DNA from 2 places in the Streptomyces sp. enrichment culture genome. Region 2 is predicted to be linked to the other one. Evidence: riboswitches for the same ligand, from Rfam matches in the RefSeq annotation. Region 2 holds a riboswitch; the other holds the start of a gene.
The links. A riboswitch is a leader RNA that binds a small molecule or an ion and turns the genes downstream of it on or off. The one in region 2 is predicted to bind thiamine pyrophosphate.
Positions count from the first base shown of each region.

Region 1: it holds a riboswitch for thiamine pyrophosphate, as region 2 does, so the genes downstream of both, thiO (glycine oxidase ThiO) here and ACSU6L_RS10695 (thiamine ABC transporter substrate-binding protein) in region 2, are expected to answer to the same signal.

Region 1 covers NZ_OZ186847.1:6,257,098-6,264,464, forward strand. The annotation lists gene pknB (Stk1 family PASTA domain-containing Ser/Thr kinase) at 1-1,253, opposite strand, end outside; gene ACSU6L_RS27660 (thiazole synthase) at 1,351-2,145, opposite strand; gene thiS (sulfur carrier protein ThiS) at 2,149-2,349, opposite strand; gene thiO (glycine oxidase ThiO) at 2,346-3,587, opposite strand; TPP riboswitch at 3,585-3,696, opposite strand; gene ACSU6L_RS27675 (hypothetical protein) at 3,749-4,111, shown strand; gene ACSU6L_RS27680 (NAD(P)/FAD-dependent oxidoreductase) at 4,144-5,385, shown strand; gene ACSU6L_RS27685 (Rv2175c family DNA-binding protein) at 5,477-5,842, shown strand; gene thiE (thiamine phosphate synthase) at 5,973-6,626, shown strand; gene metF (methylenetetrahydrofolate reductase [NAD(P)H]) at 6,727-7,367, shown strand, end outside.
Region 2 covers NZ_OZ186847.1:2,597,896-2,605,262, reverse strand. The annotation lists gene ACSU6L_RS10725 (FtsK/SpoIIIE domain-containing protein) at 1-1,038, opposite strand, end outside; gene ACSU6L_RS10720 (SCO3933 family regulatory protein) at 1,041-1,370, opposite strand; gene ACSU6L_RS10715 (GntR family transcriptional regulator) at 1,565-2,320, shown strand; gene ACSU6L_RS10710 (nuclease-related domain-containing protein) at 2,321-2,890, opposite strand; gene ACSU6L_RS10705 (hypothetical protein) at 3,619-4,107, shown strand; gene rlmN (23S rRNA (adenine(2503)-C(2))-methyltransferase RlmN) at 4,609-5,715, shown strand; TPP riboswitch at 5,764-5,870, shown strand; gene ACSU6L_RS10695 (thiamine ABC transporter substrate-binding protein) at 6,005-7,042, shown strand; gene ACSU6L_RS10690 (ABC transporter permease) at 7,018-7,367, shown strand, end outside.

The sequences.
Region 1 (7,367 bases), 3.7 Mb from region 2:
GCGTGCTCGACGTCACCGACCTCCAGGCCGGCGTCCGCGAGCCGGTCCTCGGCCTGCTCCTGGGTCTTCGCCAGCAGCGGCGGGACCTGGGTGAACTGGCCGGAGTTGATGTACCAGACGCCCGCGCCGACGCCGAGGACCAGCAGGACGGCCGCGACGATCGTCACCACCGTGCGGGGCGGCCGGCGCCGGGGAGCCGCCGCCGGCGGCGGCGCCTGGAGCCGACTGGTCCGCTCGACCCGCGGCTCGTCGTCCCCGTCGACCGGCAGCGGGCGGGATGGGGGTCCCCCCGCGCGAGCGAAGCCGAGTGCGGGGGAGGTCAGCGCGCGCGGGATCACGCTGGTGCGGTCCTCGGCGTTGTCGTGCTCCGCCGTCAGGGCCCGCGGCGGTACCGCGTCGAGCTGGTCCTCGCTCAGCGCGGCCCGTGCCTCCCGGGTCTGGCCGAGCAGCGCCACGGCGTCGTGCGGGCGGACCTCCGGGCTGCGCGCGGTGGCCGAGGCGACCAGTTCGTCCAGCTCGTACGCCAGACCGGGGACGGCGGCCGAGGGCGGCGGCACGTCCGCGTGGAGGTGCTGGTACAGCACCTGGGCGGGGGTGTCGCCGGTGTGCGGCTTGCCGCCCGTCAGCATCTCGTACAGCACGACACCGCAGGCGTAGACGTCCACGCGCGCATCGGCCGTGCCGTGCTCGATCTGCTCGGGGGCCAGATAGGAGACCGTGCCGAGGACCGTTCCGGTGGTGTTGGTGACGGTGTCGACGGAACGGACCAGCCCGAAGTCGGCGACCTTGACCCGGCCGTCGTCCCCTATGAGGACGTTCTCCGGCTTCATGTCGCGGTGCACGAACCCCGCGCGGTGCGCGGCGCCGAGCGCGGCCAGCACCGGCTCCAGGATGTCCAGCGCGGCCCGGGGAGCGAGCGCGCCGCGCTCGCGCAGCACGTCGCGCAGGGTGCAGCCGGCGACGTACTCCATCGCCAGGTAGACGTACGCCCCCTCGGCGCCCTGATCGAAGACCTGGACCACGTTGGGGTGGGCGAGCCGGGCGACCGACTTCGCCTCCCGGATGAACCGCTCCACGAACGACGCGTCGGCCGCCAGCGTGGGGTGCATCACCTTCAGCGCGAGGACGCGGTCGAGGCGGGTGTCCACGGCCCGGTAGACCGTGGCCATCCCGCCGACCGCGATCCTCGCGTCGACGCGATAACGGCCGTCGAGCAGCTGCCCGACCAGAGGGTCCTGAAGGGTCGTGTCCACGCAGGTGAGTGTACGAGCCGCCACCGACACGACCGTCCCTCCCGGTGTCCCGGGGGACGGACTGCAGCAGACCTGTGACCGTCCCGGGCCGGTCCGGTCAGAACGCCGGGCGCTCCGGGTCGAGGCGGGCCCGGCCCTCCGTCGGGGACGACGCCTCGGCGAAGTGCCGGCGGGGGATGCGGCCCGCGCGGTGGGCCAGCCGGCCCGCCTCCACCGCGTGGCGCATGGCCTCCGCCATCAGCACCGGCTGCTGGGCGCGGGTGACGGCCGAGGCGAGCATCACACCCGCGCAGCCCAGCTCCATGGCGAGCGCCGCGTCGGACGCCGTACCGGCCCCGGCGTCCAGGATCACCGGCACGCGCGCGTGCTCCACGATCAGCTGGAAGTTGTGCGGGTTGCGGATGCCGAGGCCGGAGCCGATGGGGGAGCCGAGCGGCATGATCGCGGCGCAGCCCACGTCCTCCAGTCTCCGCGCCAGCACCGGGTCGTCGTTGGTGTACGGCAGCACCGTGAACCCGTCCTCGACCAGGGTCTCCGCGGCCTCCAGCAGTTCGATCGGGTCGGGCAGCAGGGTCCGCTCGTCGGCGATGACCTCCAGCTTGATCAGGTCCGTGCCCAGGGCCTCCCGCGCCAGCCGCGCGGTGAGCACCGCCTCCCCGGCGGTGAAGCAGCCCGCCGTGTTGGGCAGCACCCGGATGCCGAGCCGGTCCAGCACGGAGAGCACCGAGCCGTGCACGTCCGGGTTCACCCGGCGCATCGCGACGGTCGTCAGCTCGGTCCCGGAGGCCACCAGGGACCGCTCCAGCACGTCCAGGCTGGGGGCGCCGCCGGTGCCCATGATCAGCCGGGAGGTGAACGTCGTGTCCCCGAGGACGAGGGGGTCGTCGGCCATGGGTCAGCCTCCTTGGACGGCGGTGAGGACTTCGACGCGGTCTCCGTCGGAGAGCGCGGTGGCCGCCCACTGCGCGCGCGGGACGACGGTTTCGTTGAGGGCGGCGGCCACTCCGGAGGGCGCCGCGGTGAGCGTGCGGACGAGGGCGTCGAGCGCCGTGCCGGGCGCGACCTCGCGGCTCTCGCCGTTGACCGAGATGTTCATGCGGACTGCTCCGTGAGTGCGGGCTCCGTGCGTGCGGGTTCCTTGAGCGCCGGTTCCTTGAGCGCCGGTTCCGTCGGTGCGGGCTCCGTGCGGGCGGCGGTGAAACGCTTCGGCGTGAACGAGCGGGCCTCCTCCGGAAGTTCACCGGTGGCCAGGACGTGGGCCATGGCGTCACCGGTCACCGGGGTCAGCAGCACCCCGTTGCGGTAGTGGCCGGTGGCCAGCAGCAGCCCGTCCAGGTCGGTCGGGCCGAGCAGCGGCGCGTTGTCGGGGGAGCCGGGGCGCAGTCCCGCGCGGGTCTCCGTCAGCGGCAGCTCGGTGATGCCCGGCACCAGCTCGTGCGCGTCGCGCAGCAGCTCGTACACCCCGCCCGCGGTCACCGTGGTGTCCCAGCCCAGCTCCTCGGTGGTCGCGCCGACCACCAGCTCGCCGTTCTCGCGCGGCACCAGGTAGACGTAGCTGCCGCGCACCATGGCCCGCACGGTCCGGCTGAGGAACGGCGCGTACCGCGCGGGCACGGTCAGCCGCAGCACCTGCCCCTTCACCGGCCGCACCGGCGGCAGCAGCTCGTCCGGGACGCCCGCCAGGCGCCCGCTGAAGCTGCCCGCGGCGAGCACCACCTGCCCGGCGCCCAGCACGGTGCCGTCGGCGGTGACGACGCCCGTGGCCCGGCCCCCCGCGACGGTGAGCCGTTCCGCCCACACGCGGTGGAACACGACCCCCGCGCGCTCGCAGGCCGCCACCAGCGCCGCCGCCAGCCGCCGCGGGTCGATCTGGTGGTCGCCGTCCACCCGCAGGCCCCCGCGCACCCCGGGCGCGAGCAACGGCTCCAGCCGCCGGCAGTCGCGGCCCGACAGCCACTCCGACTCCAGCCCCGACTGCCGTTGCAGGGCGTGCAGTTCGCGCAGATGGGCCCGGTCGTCGGCGTCGAGGGCGACGGCGAGCGTGCCGCACCGGCGGTAGCCGAGGTCGTGGCCGGTGAGTTCGCTCAGTTCGGCCGCGAACTCCGGGTAGCGGTGGGCCGAGGCGAGGTTCAGGCCGAGCAGGGTCTCCTCGCCGTAGTGCAGTTCCGTGACGGCGGCGAGCATCCCGGCCGCCACCTGGGCGGCCCCGCCGCCCGGTTCGGGGTCCGCCACCGCCGTGGCGAAACCGCGCTGCGCGGCCCGCCAGGCCGTGACCAGACCGATGATCCCGCCCCCGATGACGAGGACGTCGGATGTGTCGGACGTACGCGACATGGGCGTCCAGCCCCTCCCTTCGCCGGCATGACCCGGATCAGGTTCGTACGGTCGGAGGCCGCCAGCCTCCCTCTCAGCCCGGTGCGTCCGGGCTCCCGCGAGTGCTTTACGTTGGCCACCCTAGCCCGACCCCGTGCCGCTCAGTAAGGGAGCCTCCGCCCGTGACCCGCCCGCACCACCGATCCCTCGACGGTCTCGTCCTCGCCCCCGTCGCCGACCAGGCCCCCGGCCAGGTGGGCACCCGCACCCGGTTCACCTACCACGAGAAGGACGGCGAGATCTGGGCCGAGTACGCGGGCGGAGACGTCGTCCGCGGGCATCTGGTGGGTACCCGGGAGGGCGACCGGCTGGACTTCCGGTATGTCCAGCTGAAGACGGACGGGACGACCTCCTCCGGGCACTGCGTGTCGCTCGTGGTGGAGCTGCCCGACGGGCGGCTGCGGCTGGAGGAGACCTGGCGGTGGGAGTCCCAGGAGGGCTCCGGGACCAGTGTTGTGGAGCAGGTCACGACGCACGAGCACTGACTGACGAGATGTCAGTTGTCTATGGTGATCAGGTGAGCGAGCAGACCCAGGAACGGGGATCGTCCGCACCGCGGCGGGTGGTCGTCGCCGGCGCGGGCATGGCCGGTGTGCAGACCGCGGTCGCCCTGCGCGAACAGGGCTACACCGGCACGGTGACCCTGATCGGCGCGGAACCCCACCAGCCGTACGACCGGCCGCCGCTGTCCAAGGCGGTCCTGCTCGGCACGGCCGAGGGCTCCGCCTTCGACGTCGACTTCGAGGCGCTCGGCATCGAGCTGCACCTCGGGCGCGAGGTCCAGGGGGTGCGCCCCGCCGACCACGAGCTGGACACCGAGGCCGGGCCGGAGCCGTACGACGTCCTGGTCGTCGCCACCGGCGCCGAACCGATTCGGCTGCCCGGCGCCGAGGGCGTGCCCGGCGTACACCTGCTGCGCACCCTGGACGACGCGGAACGGCTGCGGCCGGTGCTCGCGCGCCAGCACGACGTCGTGGTCGTCGGCGCGGGCTGGATCGGCGCCGAGTTCGCCACCGCCGCGCGGGAGGCGGGCTGCGCGGTGACCGTCGTGGAGGCCGCCGACCGGCCGCTCCCGGGGGCGCTGCCCGCCGAGGTGGCCGCCCCGATGACCTCCTGGTACGCCGACGCCGGCGCCGATCTGCGGACCCACGCGCGCGTGGCGCGCGTCGAGCCCGGCACGGTGCTCCTCGACGACGGGACGCGGCTGCCCACCGGGGCCGTCGTCGTCGGCATCGGCGCCCGGCCCGCCACGGCCTGGCTGACGGGCTCCGGCATCGAGCTGGGGACGTACGGCGAGGTCGTCGCCGACGCCGGTCTGCGCACCTCCGCGCCGGACGTGTACGCGGTCGGCGACTGCGCGTCGTTCCCCTCCGCGCGGTACGGCGAGAGGCTGCTGGTCCACCACTGGGACAACGCCCTCCAGGGCCCGCGCACGGTCGCCGCGAACATCGTCGGCGCCACCACGGGCGAGGCCCCCGCGGTGTACGACCCGGTCCCGTACTTCTGGTCCGAGCAGTTCGGCCGCTTCGTCCAGTACGCCGGGCACCACGCGTCCGCCGACACGCTGCTGTGGCGCGGGGACCCGTCCGGGCCCGCCTGGTCGGTGTGCTGGCTGCGCGAGAAGCGCCTGGTCGCCCTGCTGGCGGTGGGCCGCCCGAGGGACCTCGCCCAGGGCCGCCGGCTGATCGAGTCGGGCGCGCCGATGGACCCCGAGCTGCTGACCGACCCCGGGCGGCCGTTGAAGGCGGCGACGGCGTAGGATCCGCCCGGAGGGCTACGGTCCACTCCGTCGGCCCCGCCGCGCCCGTGCTGGCTACCCACTGTCAGTCCGGGATGGCAGGCTTGGTGACGTGACCGAGATTGACGCAAAGATCGATGCTCTCGTCCCCGCCTGGCTCACCCTCCCCGACATCGCCGAACAGCTCGGCGTCGAGGTGACGCGCGTGCGGCAGCTGGTCAAGGAGGGCCAGCTCATCGCCGTACGCCGTGGTGAGAACCGCGCGCTGCACGTCCCCGCCGCCTTCATCGACGGGGACAAGGTCGTCAAGGGCCTGTCCGGGACCCTGACACTCCTGCGGGACGACGGCTTCACGGACGAAGAGATGCTGGAGTGGCTCTTCACCCCCGACGACAGCCTGCCCGGCACTCCCGCGCAGGCCCTCAGCGAGAATCGCGGCACGGAGGTGAAGCGCCGGGCCCAGGCGCTCGCCGTGTGATCTGAGCAAGCTGACCTGAACAACCGTCCGGCGTACGGGCCGCGGCGCGCACAGTCGCCACGGCCGTGGTTCACCGCGGCCCGCGGCGGCCCGCCGCTGCCCGTACGCCACCGACAACGGGGGGACACCCATGCCCGACGCCACCACGGCCCGCGCCCGCCTCGCCGACGCCCGGCTCTACCTCTGCACGGACGCCCGCAGGCGCCAGGGCGACCTGCCCGAGTTCCTGGACGCGGTGCTGGCCGCCGGTGTCGACATCGTGCAGCTGCGCGACAAGGGCATGGAGGCGGCCGAGGAGCTGGAGCACCTGGAGGTCTTCGCCGACGCCTGCGCCCGGCACGGCAGGCTCCTCGCGGTCAACGACCGCGCGGACGTCGCCCACGCCGCCCGCGCGGACGTGCTCCACCTGGGCCAGGGCGACCTCCCGGTCCCCGCGGCCCGCGCGATCCTCGGCGACGACGTGCTCATAGGCCGCTCCACCCACGCCGAGTCCGAGGCCGCCGCGGCCGCCGTCCAGGAGGGCGTGGACTACTTCTGCACGGGCCCCTGCTGGCCCACCCCCACCAAGCCCGGCCGGCACGCCCCCGGTCTCGACCTCGTGCGGTACACCGCCGCCCTGGGCACCGACCGCCCCTGGTTCGCCATCGGCGGCATCGACCTGGGCAACCTCGACGAGGTACTGGACGCGGGAGCCCGCCGGGTGGTCGTCGTCCGCGCGATCACCGAGGCGGACGACCCGGCCGCGGCGACGGCGGAGCTGGTGAAGCGGCTGCGGGAGGCGTGATGTCCACGGATCTGTCCAAGGGGTGGACAACAAAGTGACAAATCGGGCAAATTTCCCGACTCCGGTTGGGGGACCACGAAGCCCTGGCTAACCTGCCCGTATGGCCCTCGGCACCGCATCCACCAGGTCGGATCACGCTCCGACCGTCCGCGACATGCTCGCGACCGGCAAGACGACGTACTCGTTCGAGTTCTACGCCCCGAAAACCCCGAAGGGCGAGCGGAACCTGTGGAACGCGCTGCGCCGGGTCGAGGCCGTGGCTCCCGACTTCGTCTCCGTGACCTACGGCGCGGGTGGCTCCACCCGCGCGGGCACGGTCAAGGCGACCGAGGCGATCGCCTCGGACACCACCCTCACCCCGATCGCCCACCTCACGGCGGTCGACCACTCCGTCGCCGACCTGCGCAACATCATCGGCCAGTACGCCGACGCGGGGATCCGCAACATGCTCGCGCTGCGCGGCGACCCGCCCGGGGACCCGATGGGCGAGTGGGTGCCGCACCCGCAGGGCCTCACCTACGCCGCCGACCTGGTCGAACTGATCAAGACCTCCGGTGACTTCTGCGTGGGCGTCGCGGCCTTCCCCGCGATGCACCCGCGGTCCGAGGACTGGGACACCGACGTCCGCCACTTCGTCGACAAGTGCCGCGCGGGCGCCGACTACGCGATCACCCAGATGTTCTTCCACCCGGAGGACTACCTGCGGCTGCGCGACCGCGTCGCGGCGGCCGGCTGCGAGAC
Region 2 (7,367 bases):
GACCACGCGGCCGGTGAGTTGGGCGCGGAGCATGGTGGCGCCCTTGCCCAGCTCTGAACCGAAGCGCTGAGCGCAGATCTCCAGGTAGATGCCGACCGCGCGGGCCATCTGCGCCAGCCGGATCAGCGCGGTCACGATCCGCTCCCGCCGCTCCTCGTCCTTGCGCGAGGAGATCAGGAACAGCTCGGCGACCTCGTCGACCAGGACCACGACCGGCACCGGCCGCACCTCGTCGGGGAGTTCCCAGATGTCGGAAGCGCCGTGCAGGCTCAGCAGGTCGAAGCGGTCTTCCATCTCCGCGACCAGCACATCCAGCAGCGACGCGGCATCGTCCGGGTTGGTGACCAGCGCCGACAGCCGCGGTGCGAAGGCTGTCTGTTCCACCCCGCGCTTGCAGTCGATGCCGACCAGCGCGACGGGGAGCTGCGCCAGTCCCTTGATCAGGCTGCGCTGGTACATCGACTTACCGGAGTGGTTGGCGCCGAGGGTGAGGGCCATGGGTGCCTTGCGGTAGTCCCGCTCGAACGCGGTCCCGTCCTCCCGCAGCGCGACCGGCACCGCCATGTCGTGCGGCCGTGCCTTGCGTGGCATCCTCACCCGGCGCAGTACGTCGTAGCCCGTCATGCGCAGCTCCACGTATCCAGGCTTGGTCGCCACCACGGTCACCGAGTGCACGCCCCAGGCGTGGCGCAGCCGTTCCGAGGAAGCCATCACGTCCGCCGGTTCCAGACCAGCGGGCAGCCGCAGGGTGACCCGCAGGCCGGTGGAGGTGGGGCGGATCCGGCGGATCTTCGGCGGGACCGGCTGCACCTCGCGGCGGGCGACGTTGCGGGTGACGAACGCCCGCAGGCCGGACGGCTGCACCGTCAGCCCGCACACGTCCATCGTGGAGCGGTAGGCGAAGGCGAACCGGCCCCAGGTGAGCGGCGCCCCGACCAGCGACCAGTACACCCGGGGGGCGCGGTACTTGGTGTAGCCGAGCCCGCCGGCACCGGCTAAGGCTGCCGTGGTCTCCAGCCATGTCGTCATGTCGGCCATGGTCAGGCCGCCGGGGTGATCGCGACCGCGCGGAACGAGATGCCGTGGCGCTTCTGTCCGTTGAACTCGTTCTCCCAGTCACGGGCCTTGAGGCCGATCACCTTGACCGGCATGCCCGGCACCAGGTCCCCCTGGTAGCCCGTCTCTGGGATGGTCACCTGGTACAGGTTCCCCTCGCCCTCGTCGGAGACCAGCAGGCCCACGGTCGACAGGCCCGCACCGGTCTCCCGGTCGATGGCCCGCTCACCGGTCTTGGCGTTGGCCATCTTCGGCACCGGCGCGGTCGCCACGAACACCACAGCGGACGACAGATCGATCTTGAACGACGGCATGAGCACATCCCTTGTTTCGGGAGGCCGCCTCGTGCGACCTCTCTAGACATCTCCAGTGGAGCACGTGTCTAGAGATGCCGTCAAGGGAGATGTCTAGAGACGTTGTATCGCGCAGATGCGGGCTACACGCCAGAGCGCAACGCATCTATGGATGCCCTAGGGTGGGGTGTCTAGAGAAGAGAGGAGGGCTCCGAATGGCCACCACCGACGACCGTCGGCCGAAGTACCAGAGGATCGCGGACTCTCTGCGTGAGGCGATCCAGTCGGGCGAATACGGTCCCGGTGATCGGCTCCCGGGAGAGAACGACCTGATGGCCGAGCATGGCGTAGCCCGTATGACCGCGCGACAAGCGCTCGGTGTGCTCCAGAACGAGGGTCTTGCAGAGTCCCGTAAGGGCGCCGGCGTGTTCGTGCGTGCCTTCAAGCCGCTGAGGCGGCGAGGCATCCAGCGACTGTCCCGCGACCAGTGGGGTTCGGGCCGTTCCATCTGGTCGGCGGACATCGAGGACCGCACTCTCGTGGTCGACCAGGTGCAGGTGTACGAGGCCGCCGCACCCGAACGGATCAGCCAAGTGCTCGACATGGAGGACGGCGCGGCAGTATGCGTGCGCAGCCGCCGATTCGTGCTCGACGACAAGCCGATCCTTCTGTCCACCTCGTACCTGCCTGCGGACTTGGTGGCTGGGTCCGCGATCACGCAGGAAGACACCGGCCCCGGCGGTACTTATGCCCGGTTGGCCGAGCTGGGCTACAAGCCCGTGCACTTCCGCGAAGAGATCCGCTCCCGGATGCCGTCGCAGGAGGAGGCAAGCCGCCTTCAGCTCTCCATGGGCACTCCCGTGATCCTCATCTCTCGCACGGCGTTCGCCGAAGAGGGGCGCGCCGTTGAGGTGAACGAGATGATCCTCGACTCGGCCGCGTACGTGCTCGAGTACGACTTCGACGCCTGATCAGCCGACCCAGGTACCCGCGTCTCGGGCAACGCCGTAAATATGGGCGGCCTGGTCGGGAGAGAGCACCGGTGACAGGCCTGACAGGACTCGGTCGAGGTTTTCTACTTCCAAGACGAGGACTGGCGGGTTGGCGTTCTTGACCTTGAGTTTCGCCGCATGCACCACAGAGATCACAGGGCGGACGGGAATCTCGACTCCACAGCGTCGAGTCAGTGCACGGGACACCCGACGTGCTTCCGACTGGCTGACCGCAATGTGACGCTGCACCGCCCCGTTCACCGTGATGGCAGCGTCGCCGTACCAGACGGACTTGTCCCTGTGCCGCTTGGTGTTGATGGAGAAGACGCCAGCGGGGCCTATGACGAGGTGATCGATGTCGGCGCCGCTGGCCCACTGGATGGCGTGGAGCGTGTACCAGCCATGGCCGCGAAGTCTGTCGAGCCGTCTGCCGGTGACGCGTTCCCCGACTAGCCCATCCGACCAGCTGCGGATCTCGGACCGAGGCGACCAACGTTGAACGACTCTCAGCAATGGGTTCGGTTGCAGCTCTCGGATCTTGCGGCGCACCGCGTCGCCCGGACGGTTCCTCGCCAAGTCGCCTGGTAGTGGCTGCACCCTGCCCCCTCGTGTGCACTTCACTGCCAGATCACCACGGAGGCCTACCGAGTCCAAGACCGGTATCAGCCAGGAGCTGTTACAGGTTTCTCTACCTCATCAAGGGCCCGCGCAAGCGCGGGCTGGCCCCTTGGGCCCGACCTCTCTGCGCCTTCGGCGCCGGGGCCGTGCCCCTGGGGCCGCAAGCGAGTTACGGCCTGAGTAGAAACCCGATCAGCACGGCCACGGTCAGAACGAGGCCTCCGGCGGGGGATCGGCCGGCACCGGGATGGAGGGGGCGCCGTTCGAGGCCGCGGGTCCGTAGTGGCGTGCGCGGGGAGCTCCCATCCCGTCCGCCATCGACCCAGGCAGAGCCGAGCAGACGCGGCCCATGGCGTCCAGGTCGTTCGTACAGTGGCGCGCTCCACCTGGACGCCATGAACCACGCCCGCTCCACGGTGTGTGGGTCGACGGCGGACGGGATGGGAGCTGGGGGAAGTGGTGGGCTTGGAGGAGCCGTAAACAGCATCCCGAGAACCTACGACACCGGCACTGGACGCTGGTAGGCCCGGTCATCCATGCTGATCAAGTGGAGCAGCATTGGCCTCGCACTTTGGTCCCGCTGAGCAGGTGGTCACCCGAACTCCGATCGGAGTACTCCACATGGTGGCCACGTATACGTGCGTGGTGTCGTTATGCGTATGGCAATTGTCGCCTTGGTCGTTTCCCTAGCTTCCGCGCTCGGCGCTATCGGATCGTGGATCGTTGCGCAAAGAGCCTTCCGATTCAGCGAGAACGCACGGCAGGAGACCGAAAAGCTCAACAAGCGGGACCTCTTCTTGGCCTTGCACGAGAAGCTCTGCACGCCGGATCAGCTGTGGGGTCGCAGAGTCATCAGAGAGAAGATCAACAACCTGGCAGACGCTAAGCAACTACGAGAGTCAGGTCACGCCGATGGCCAAGCGGCAGCTGGGGCTGTGGCCATGCTCGACATGCTGAGCCTGTACGTCGAGAAGGGCTTCATCGAGAGAGACCTCGTCTTGGAGGAGTGGGGTCACGTCCTAGCGGACCTCGATGACAACGCGGCCATCTTCGTCAAGGATCGCACCATGAACAACCGCCGACCGTGGGTCCACTTTCAAGACTTCTCCGCCGATGCCGTGAAGTGGTCACGAGCTCACCCGAGGTGAGCACTAGCAAGCCCCTTGGTAAATTCGGCTGGCGCAGTATCTATGGGCCAATGGTCTAGCTCGCAGCACGTCGCGGCTTAGCACGACCGGGCTGATGCGTGACAGTGGCGAGAGCTGGTCGACCTTGCGGGCGCGGGGATGCCTCCCCCACAGGGGCGGCAGTCCTAGCCGATCCCCGAGGGTGCCAAGCTACTGACTGATGCCTGACATCAATGATTGACACCAACCACTGCGCCACCACCCAGGTCACGTGGCTCAAGAGCGGCAGGTCAGAGCGCTTCCTGTTCTCTTTCGGCGCCCCGCCCGACTTATGTACTGGAGGCAAGACACTCCAGAGTCGGCTGATCCATGCGTGACCCGCCTTGATCTACTGGCCTGTCGGCCGGGCCGTCCCTGGGCCGTCCGAGGCCGCTCAGTGGTGACCAGTGACGGCTACTAACGACAGTCGTAGCGACCGGCAGCCCCAGGTCACCCGATTGGATCTGCGACACTGGTAGAACCATGCCCAAGCCCGGAGAACTCACTTTCGTCGCGCCGCGCGGAGCCAAGAAGCCGCCGCGGCATCTCGCTGATCTCTCGCCCGCGGAGCGCAAGGACGCCGTCGCGGAGGTCGGTGAGAAGCCGTTCCGTGCCAAGCAGCTCTCGCAGCACTACTTCGCGCGGTACGCGCACGACCCGGAGCAGTGGACCGACATCCCCGCCGGTTCCCGCGACAAGCTGCGCGAGGCGCTGTTCCCGGAGCTGATGACCGTCGTACGGCATCTGTCGACCGATGAGGGCGCCACCCGCAAGACGCTGTGGCGGCTCTTCGACGGCACGCTCGTGGAGTCGGTGCTGATGCGTTACCCCGACCGGGTGACCATGTGCATCAGCTCGCAGGCCGGGTGCGGGATGAACTGCCCGTTCTGCGCGACGGGGCAGGCCGGCCTGGACCGGAATCTGTCGACCGCCGAGATCGTGCACCAGATCGTGGACGGCATGCGCGCGCTGCGCGACGGCGAGGTGCCCGGTGGGCCCGCGCGGCTGTCGAACATCGTCTTCATGGGGATGGGCGAGCCGCTCGCCAACTACAAGCGGGTCGTCGGCGCCATCCGCGCCCTGACCGACCCGGCCCCCGACGGGCTCGGGCTGTCGCAGCGCGGCATCACCGTGTCGACGGTGGGGCTGGTCCCCGCCATCCACCGGTTCGCCGACGAGGGCTTCAAGTGCCGGCTGGCGATCTCGCTGCACGCGCCCGACGACGAACTGCGCGACACCCTCGTACCGGTCAACACCCGGTGGAAGGTGCGCGAGGTACTCGACGCCGGGTTCGACTACGTCGAGAAGTCCGGGCGCCGGCTGTCCATCGAGTACGCGCTGATCCGGGACATCAACGACCAGGCGTGGCGTGGCGACCGGCTCGGGCGGCTGCTCAAGGGCCGGCCCGTGCACGTAAACCTCATCCCCCTGAACCCGACGCCCGGCTCGAAGTGGACCGCGTCGCGGCCCGAGGACGAGAAGGCGTTCGTCGAGGCGATCGCCGCGCATGGTGTGCCGGTGACGATCCGGGACACCCGTGGTCAGGAGATCGACGGGGCGTGTGGTCAGCTCGCGGCCACCGAGAGGTAGTCTGGCCGCCGTCCGCGCAGTAAGAACAACTGCGGTAAGTACATCTTCATATTCCGACAGGGGAGCGCCACAGCGCTGAGAGTGCGGCACACGGCCGCAGACCCTCCGAACCTGGCCCAGGTCATTCTGGGTAGGGAGATCGGTCACCACTCGAGCTGTTGCGCCCTGCCCGGAGCCTTCGGATCTTCCGAGAGCCCCGGGCAGGGCCGCGTCTCTTCCTGGTCACCCCAGGAGGAATTCAGTGAGCATCACCAGCAAGCGGTTCGCGGCCGTCGTCGTGGGCCTCGGCATGGTCGGGCTGTCCGCGTGCGGGTCGTCCGACGGCGACCAGGCGGGCGGCGGCGACTCCAAGACCGTCACGCTCGTCAGCCACAACTCGTGGGCCGTCTCGAAGGACGTCCTCGCCGCCTTCGAGAAGGAGTCCGGCTACAAGGTCCGGGTCCTGGAGGACGGCGACGCCGGCCAGGCCGTCAACAAGGCGATCCTGACGAAGGACAACCCGCAGGGCGACGTGTTCTTCGGCGTCGACAACACGCTGCTGTCCCGCGCCCTCGACAACGGGCTGTTCCAGTCGTACGAGCCGAAGGGCTCCGACCGGGTCCTGCCCGAGTACCGCGTCGACCAGGACAAGCACCGGGTCACGCCCGTCGACACCGGCGACATCTGCGTCAACTACGACAAGGCGTACTTCAGCGAGCACAAGCTGACCCCGCCCGACTCGTTCGACGACCTGATCAAGCCGGAGTACAAGAACCTCCTGGTCACCGAGAACGCCTCCACCTCCTCGCCGGGCCTCGGCTTCCTGCTGGGCACCGCCGCCCAGTACGGCGACGACGGTTGGCAGGACTACTGGAAGAAGCTGAAGGCCAACGGCGTGAAGGTGGTCGACGGCTGGGAGCAGGCCTACAACGAGGAGTTCTCCGGGTCCGCCGGCGGCAAGAAGGCGGGCGCCGACCGGCCGCTGGTCGTGTCGTACGCCTCCTCCCCGCCCGCCGAGGTGATCTACGCCGACCCCCAGCCGAAGACCGCGCCCACCGGTGTCGCCGAGGGCACCTGCTTCCGGCAGGTCGAGTACGCGGGGCTGCTGAGCGACGCGAAGAACGCGGAGGGAGGCAAGGCGCTGCTGGACTTCCTGGTGAGCAAGCGGTTCCAGGAGGACATGCCGCTGAACATGTTCGTCTACCCGGTGGTCGAGGGCGCCGAGGTGCCCGAGGAGTTCGTGAAGTTCGGCCCGCAGGCCGAGGCCCCCGAGACGATGGACCCGGCGAAGATCGCCGACAACCGTGACGACTGGGTCAAGTCGTGGACCTCGCTCGTACTGAAGTAGCCGTCAGGGCCCGCGGGAGCGCGGCGGCGCGGCTCGGCCTGATGGCCCTGCCCGTCGCGTTCTTCGCGGTCTTCTTCGCCTACCCTGTCGCCGCGATCGTCGCCCGCGGCCTGAACGTCGACGGGGCCTGGCGGTTCGGGCGGCTGTGGGACGTGCTCGCGCAGCCCGACATCCGGCACGTCCTGTGGTTCACCACCTGGCAGGCGCTCGTCTCGACGGCCCTCACGCTGCTGATCGCGCTCCCCGGCGCGTATGTCTTCGCACGCTTCGACTTCCCGGGCAAGCAGGTCCTGCGGGCCCTGGTGACGGTGCCCTTCGTGCTGCC